Regions from separate parts of the Tsuneonella amylolytica genome, predicted to be linked through region 1. Evidence: predicted binding sites of a transcription regulator. Region 1 holds the regulator's gene; the other holds the start of a gene.
The links. The regulator LexA, encoded in region 1, represses DNA repair genes until DNA is damaged. The targets are predictions, from matches to a motif close to GTTCCNCNCTTGTTCT.

Region 1 (3,764 bases):
GTTGCAATCATGGCGATCGGTACCGCGCCGCTGGTGCCCCTCTCCGGGGGTGAGGAGCAGGGGGCTCCACCGGGCGATGCTGCATTGCAGCAGTCTTGGCCCATGGGCGCGCCCTTGTCCAGCCTCCCCGCAGGTTTCGCCGACCGGGCGGAAGCGTTTCTGGCCACGGCGGGATTCGACCGGGCACCGTGGATGACGGTCGCCTTCGCCGGGGGGGTCGGCGCATGGTTCGTCCTGCCCGGACCGGTCGCTTGGCTGGCCATGATCGGCGCGAGCGTTTTGATTGCCATCGGGGCGCAAGCGGCATGGCGCGGGCATGATGGGCGTGCACATCTGCACGCCGCCGTGACTGCCGTCGCCTTGTTGATCGCGCTCGGCACCGGTGCGATCTGGATGCGCTCGGCGACGGTCGGCGCGGAGCCTCTTGCCCGGCCTGGCGTGAGCTGGATCGACGGCCGAGTGCTTTCACGCCAGAACCAGCCTGCGGAAGGCCGGGTTCGGCTCGTCCTCGCCTATCGCGACGCCGAAACCGGAACGGCGCGTAAGGTGCGGCTCAACGTACCGACGCAAGCGATGCCCGCGACGGTAGCCGAAGGCGCAAGGGTGAGGGTGCGCGCGCGGCTGATGCCACCTGCCCCGCCGATGGTCCCCGGCGCCTACGATTTCGCGCGCACGGCCTGGTTCGCGGGCCTCGCCGCGACGGGAAGCGCCATCGGCGACATCGAGGTGGTGGAACCTACGGCGACCGGGGGAAGCGTCGCTAGCATCCAGCGAGCCTTGTCGGCGCACGTCCGCTCGAGGCTCGACGGATCGGCGGGAAGCATCGCCGCCGCCTTCGCCAGCGGTGACCGGGGCGGGATCGCCGAAGCCGACGAAGTCGCCATGCGCGATTCCGGCCTTACCCACTTGCTGTCGATCAGCGGCGTACACGTGAGCGCGGTGATTGCGGCGGCCTATGTTCTGGCCTTGAGGCTGCTGGCGCTGTGGCCTTGGCTGGTGCTTCGGATCCGCCTGCCCTTGGTCGCCGCCGTGTGCGGTGCGGGCGCCGGCATCGCCTACACGCTGCTGACAGGGGCCGAGGTGCCGACGGTGCGCAGCGTGATCGGCGCCCTGCTCGTGCTCGCCGCGCTGGCGATGGGGCGCGAGGCGCTTTCCATGCGGATGGTCGCCACTGCGGCTTTCGCCGTCCTGCTCATTTGGCCCGAGGCCCTGATGGGGCCGAGCTTCCAGATGAGCTTCGCCGCGGTCGTCGCGATCGTCGCCCTCCACGAGGCCGCGCCGATCCGCGCGTTCCTCGTCCCGCGCGAGGAAAGCTGGCTGTCCAGGACAGGACGCCGCGCCGCCATGCTGCTGTTGACGGGCGTGGTCATCGAACTGGCCTTGATGCCGATCGTGCTGTTCCACTTCCACCGCGCCGGCTTCTACGGCGCGATCGCGAACGTCGTCGCCATTCCGCTGGTGACGGTTGCGTCGATGCCGCTGATCGCGCTTGCGCTCGTGCTCGACCTGTTCGGGCTCGGCGGGCCGGTGTGGTGGCTGGCCGGGCAATCGCTCGATCTCCTCCTCGGTATCGCGCATTACACCGCCGCACAGCCGGGGGCGGTTCGTCTCATGCCGCAGATGGGGTGGGGAACGTACGCACTGTTCATAGCCGGCCTTCTTTGGCTGGCGCTGTGGAAGGGGCGGCGGCGCCTGTGGGGTTTCGTTTCGATTGCGATAGCCGGCGGCATGTTGCTGGTCACGCCGACGCCCGACATGCTGGTTTCGGGCGATGGCCGACATGTCGGTATCGCCGGCGAGGGCGATCGCCTGCTCGTCCTGCGCGAAGGGCGGAGCGACTATGCGCGCGACAATCTGCTCGAAATGGCCGGTATGAAGGGCGATCCGCTGGCGATCGCCGATTGGCCCGGCGCGCGGTGCAGCGCCGACTTCTGCGCCTTGGCGATCGATCGCGGAGGGAAAACCTGGACCGTGCTGCTCGCCCGAAGCAGGTCGCGGATCGAGGAACGCGCGCTGGCGGCGGCATGCGAACGGTCGGACATCGTCGTCGCCGACCGCTGGCTGCCCGCCAGCTGCCGGCCGCGCTGGCTCAAGGCCGATCGCCGGTTTCTGGATGCGAACGGCGGGCTGGCGATAACGCTCGACCCGCCGCGCCTCACGACGGTGGCCGCCCGGCAGGGCGACCATCCGTGGTGGACCGCCCGCCGCAATGCGGCCGAGCGATACCGATAGCGATCAGTGGTAGCGGCGGAGAAGGCCGGCCAGCTTGCCCTGCACCTGCACCTCGTTCGCCCGGTACACCTGCGGTTCGTAGGCCCCGTTGGCGGGGTCGAGCCGGATCATCCCGTTCTCGCGGCGAAGGTATTTGAGGGTCGCTTCTTCGTCGCGGACGAGCGCAACGACGATCTCGCCATCGCGGGCGACATCGGTCTTCTTCACGAGCGCGAAATCGCCGTCGAAGATGCCGGCTTCGATCATCGAGTCGCCCGAAACCTCCAGCGCGTAGTGATCGCCGGGACCCAGAAGCGCGGCGGGGACGGGCAGGGTGCGATCGCTCTCGAGTGCCTCGATCGGTACGCCCGCAGCGATCTTCCCGTGGAGAGGTAGCTCGACGATGTCGTTAGCCGGTCGCGGCCGCGAAGGAGCCGGCGCGCGCAGCGGCACGACGTTGTCGTTGGCCTTGGCCCTCGGCACGGCGACCATGTCCTCGGGTTGCCGCACGACTTCCAGCGCGCGGGCGCGGTTGGGAAGGCGGCGGATGAAGCCGCGCTCCTCTAGTGCGGAAATCAGACGGTGGACGCCGGACTTGCTCTTGAGGTCGAGCGCCTCCTTCATCTCCTCGAAGGACGGCGAGATTCCGTCATCCTCGAGGCGGGTGGTGATGAACTGCAGCAATTCGCGTTGCTTGGCGGTGAGCATCCGGCTACTCCACAAGCGTTCCAATTCGGGAACGAACGCGGAACAATTAGGAAACTTCGTTAGCGGCGTCAAGCGTCTAGCGGATAGACCGCGACAGGCGCCCCGGCAGTCAAGGCATCCGCATTGGCGGGACGGTCGATAAGGCAATCGGCCGCCGCCAATGCGCGCAGCGCACTGCTATCGCGCTCGGCAATCGGAACGACCGTCGCGCCCTTGCGGATGCCGCGGAGGAATTCGCGCCTCCTTCCGCCGGCGGGCACGCCGTCCGCGAGGATCGCCGGCAGAGCCTTAGGCGAGGCTTCGTCCGCCGATGCCCCGCCGAGCCTGCGAAGCACGGGAAGGACGAACAAGAATGCGGTGACGAATGCCGAGGCGGGATTGCCCGGCAAACCCACGATCCATTGCGAGCCGCGTCGACCGATCATGAGCGGTTTTCCCGGCCGGATCGCCACCCGCCAGAAATCGATCCGCGCGCCCCAGTCCTCCAACACAGGACGCACGAGGTCGTGCTCGCCCACCGAAGCGCCGCCGGTCGTCACGATGACGTCGGCGTCGCTCGCGTTTTCGAACGCCGCCAGCAATTTCGCATGATCGTCGGGCACCGGCCCCACTCGTTCGGCATCCGCGAGACCGGCGATCATGGCCGCCAGCATGGGCCCGTTGCTGGCCGGAAGGGCATCGGGGCGCGGGTCGTCAAGCGAGGTCGCCAGTTCGTCGCCCGTATCGAGGATCGCAACGCGCGGGCGGCGGCGCACTGCGCAGTGCTCGATGCCCGCTGCGAGCCCCAGTGCGAGTTGCGCCGGCCCGATGCGGACTCCTGCGCTCAGCAGTTCGTCGCCGCTGCG
Region 2 (3,764 bases), 190 kb from region 1:
TGCGCGCTGCCATCCGGGCCCGCGCGTCATCGTGCGCGCGGGCTGCTCCCGGGCGAGGTGCGCAAAGGGATCGTCGTGCTCGCTCATCTGCGCGCGCCAGAGGCTGGCGCCGCCGGTGAGCGTCGTCTCTTCTTCTATATGATCCTTAGGCAGCTCGCCGACAAAGCGGCTCGGGATGGAGCTCGTCCATTGCCCGTAGATGCGGCGGTTGGCCGCGTGGATGATCGTACAGCGCTGCCGCGCACGGGTAATAGCCACGTAGGCAAGGCGTCGCTCTTCCTCTAGGCTGGCGAGACCGCCCTCGTCGAGCGCGCGCTGACTGGGGAAGACGCCTTCTTCCCACCCGGGCAGGAACAGGTGATCGAACTCCAGCCCCTTGGCGGCATGAATGGTCATGATCGTGACCTTTTCCCCGCCATCGTTCCGGTCGTTGTCCATCACCAGCGCAACGTGTTCGAGGAAATCCTGCAGCGTGTCGTACTCTTCCATCGCCCGCGCGAGTTCGCTGAGGTTGTCGGCGCGGCCGGCTGCTTCGGCGCTGCGGTCGGCCTTGAGCATCGCGTCGTAGCCGCTTTCCGCGAGCACCGTGCGCAGGAGTTCGGCCGGCGAGGTTGTTTCAGCCATGTCGCGCCAGCGCAGGAAGTGGCCCATCAACTGGGCGATGGTCCCGCGCGCGCGCGCCGGTAGTTCGTCGCTGTCGGCGAGCTGGAGCGAGGCGGCGGCCAGCGGCAAGCCGGTGGCGCGGGCGTGCCGGTGCATCTGCTCCAGCGTCTTTGCGCCGAGCCCGCGCTTGGGCTGGTTGTAGATGCGCTCGAACGCCAGGTCGTCGGCCGGCTGCGCGATCACGCGCAGGTAGGCGAGCGCATCGCGGATTTCGGCGCGTTCGTAGAACCGGAAGCCGCCGACGATGCGGTAGTTCATGCCGATCTGGATGAAGCGGTCCTCGAACTCGCGCGTCTGATATTGTGCACGTACGAGGATCGCGACCTGGTCGAGCCCGGCGCCCTCGCGCTCCAGCCGCTCGATCTCCTCGCCCACGCGGCGCGCTTCCTCGGGCCCGTCCCACACGCCGATGACGCGGACCTTCTCGCCGTGGTTCAACTCGGTCCACAGAGTCTTGCCGAGCCGCTCGCTGTTCGCGTTGATGAGGCCGCTGGCCGCTGCGAGGATGTCGGGGGTGGAGCGGTAGTTCTGTTCCAACTTGATCACCGCCGCGCCGGGGAAGTCTTTCTCGAACTTCAGGATGTTCGCGACTTCCGCCCCGCGCCACGAATAGATCGACTGATCGTCGTCGCCGACCACACAGATGTTCTTGCGCTCCTGCGCGAGCAGGCGGAGCCACAGGTACTGGACCTGGTTGGTATCCTGGTATTCGTCGACGAGGATGTACTTGAAGCGCTGCTGGTAGTGCCGCAGCACCTGGGTTTCCCGGCGGAAGATGTTCAGCATGTGCAGGAGCAGGTCGCCAAAATCGCAGGCGTTCAGCGCCTTCAGCCGATCCTGATACAGCGTGTAGAACTGCTGCCCGCGCCCATCGGCGTAAGCCTCGTTCTCGACAGCATCGAGATCGCCGGGATTGAGCCCGCGGTTCTTCCAACGATCGAGCAGTCCGGCAAGCTGGCGTGCGGGCCAGCGCTTCTCGTCGACGTCGTTTTCGGTGATCAGCTGCTTCAGCAGGCGGATCTGGTCGTCGGTATCGATGATCGTATAGTTCGACTGCAACCCGACGAGTTCGGCGTGGCGACGCAGCATCTTGGCGCCGATCGAGTGGAAGGTGCCGAGCCACGGCATGCCTTCCACCGCCTGTCCGATATGGCGGCCGACACGCTCGCGCATCTCCCGGGCCGCCTTGTTGGTGAACGTGACGCACAGGATCTCGCTCGGCCACGCGAGCCGCATCGCGACGAGGTGTGCGAGCCGTGCGGTGAGAGCCGCCGTCTTGCCCGTGCCGGCGCCGGCCAGCATCAATACCGGGCCTTCCGTCGTCAGAACGGCTTGCTGTTGCGGCGCGTTGAGGTTCGCCGCGTAGGCGGGAAGGTCCGTGATGGCGGGAAGGGCGGGGTCGGGCGAGGTCACTGGGGCGAACAGCTAGGGAACATGGAGGGCGTGCGCAAGGGCGGGCCGGAACCGCCATACCGCCCAACGCGTAGAGCAGCCGACAGACAACACGGAGAAACCCGATGAACAAGCTGATCCTCGCCGGTGCCGCCGCACTGGCTCTTGCCGTCCCCGCCGCCGCCCAGACGACCATGGCGGTCGATGCCGCCGGTAACGCCTATGTGATGACCGACGCCCAGCAGACGATGTACGACGGCTGGCCCGCCGAGCGCCAGACGATGTACACTGCCTGGCCCAGCACCTACCAGACCTACTACTGGACGCTGACCCCGACGCAGGCCGACGGCTGGTGGGTCCTGACGGACGAACAGCGTGCGCGCGTCTACGGCATGACGCCGGAACAGCGCGTCCAGGCCTGGACCGCAATCGAGCGGCAGATGGCCGGTATGCCCGCTTCGGGCGCGACGGGCGCGACCGGAAACACGAGCTCGGGCACGATGCCGTCGTCGAACGCGTCGAACACGGCCATGGCCGCCACGACCGCGTCCGCCAGCGCCAGCACGATGAGCCCGCGTTTCGTCGCCGGTGAGGTCGTTCAGACCACCCCCGCTTCGTCGACAGCCTCGGCCAACCTGACGAATGCCGCCGACCTTCCGGTCTGCACCAAGAACCAGCAGGATGGCTGCATCAATTCGTGGGAAAAGAACAAGACCGGCACCCGCCCGCTGAACTACTGGCCGGGCCAGCCCGCCAGCGAGATGCCGGGCAAGAAGCCGATGAACTGAGGTTTCGCCTGAACCGGTGAAACGTGAAGGGCGCTCCGAAAGGGGCGCCCTTCCTGCGTCGGGACTACGCCGACCGGTGAGTTTCAGTTCGCGCGGCGCAGCAGGGAGAGCTTCGCCTTGCCGACCTTGCGCTCGACTTCGAGGGTCAGACCCGCGACATCGACCGTTTCGGTGCCGCCTGTCTCGGCCGCGATCCAGGTGCCTTCGCCGATCCAACCGAGCCGCAGCAGCCGGTCGAGCGCGACCGACGCCGCACCGGTGCCATAGGGCGGGTCGAGCAGGATCAGGTCATAAGCGGCGTGGGCCGCCCCCAATGCCATTACCGATCCGCCCCGCACCTCCGTGCGGGCTCGCGCTCCCAGCGCATCGATGTTGGCGCGGATGGTCTTGAGCGCCGCGTCGTCCTGCTCCGCGAACAGGCACGATGCCGCACCGCGCGAGAGCGCCTCCAGCCCCAGCGCGCCCGAGCCGGCGAACAGATCGGCGACGGAGAGCCCCTGGAAATCGCCGATGCGGCTGGTCAACATGTTGAACACGGTTTCGCGCGTCCGGTCTGCCGTCGGCCTCGTCGCGTCGCCTTTCGGCGCCACCAGCTTCCGCCCGCGCCACTCGCCCGCGACGATCCTCATGCCAGAGACCTCACCGGCACCGTCACGAGCGGAGCGACTTGCGCAGCTTCTCGACTTGCGCCTGCGCGATCTCGACCGCTGCGCCGCGCGGCAGATCGCCGAGGTTGAACGGACCGTATCCGACCCTGAGCAGGCGGCTGACTTGCAGGCCGAGGTGTTCGAGCACGCGGCGCACCTCCCGGTTCTTGCCTTCTGTCAGGGTCATGACGATCCACTGGTTGCGGCCGCCCTTTCCGCTCCGGGCCGCACCTTCCAGGTCCGCCTCGATCTTGCCGTAGCGGACTCCGTCGAT

Region 2: a site for LexA is predicted at 2,082-2,097, ahead of D4766_RS01235 (ATP-dependent helicase). Genes of this name have one in related genera too.

The regions. Positions count from the first base shown of each region.
Region 1 is NZ_CP032570.1:55,887-59,650, reverse strand. Features, by position in the region: gene D4766_RS00295 (ComEC/Rec2 family competence protein) at 115-2,232, shown strand; gene lexA (transcriptional repressor LexA) at 2,236-2,919, opposite strand; gene D4766_RS00285 (molybdopterin molybdotransferase MoeA) at 2,988-3,764, opposite strand, start outside.
Region 2 is NZ_CP032570.1:248,191-251,954, reverse strand. Features, by position in the region: gene D4766_RS01235 (ATP-dependent helicase) at 1-2,076, opposite strand, end outside; gene D4766_RS13960 (hypothetical protein) at 2,181-2,843, shown strand; gene rsmD (16S rRNA (guanine(966)-N(2))-methyltransferase RsmD) at 2,927-3,472, opposite strand; gene D4766_RS01220 (pseudouridine synthase) at 3,495-3,764, opposite strand, start outside.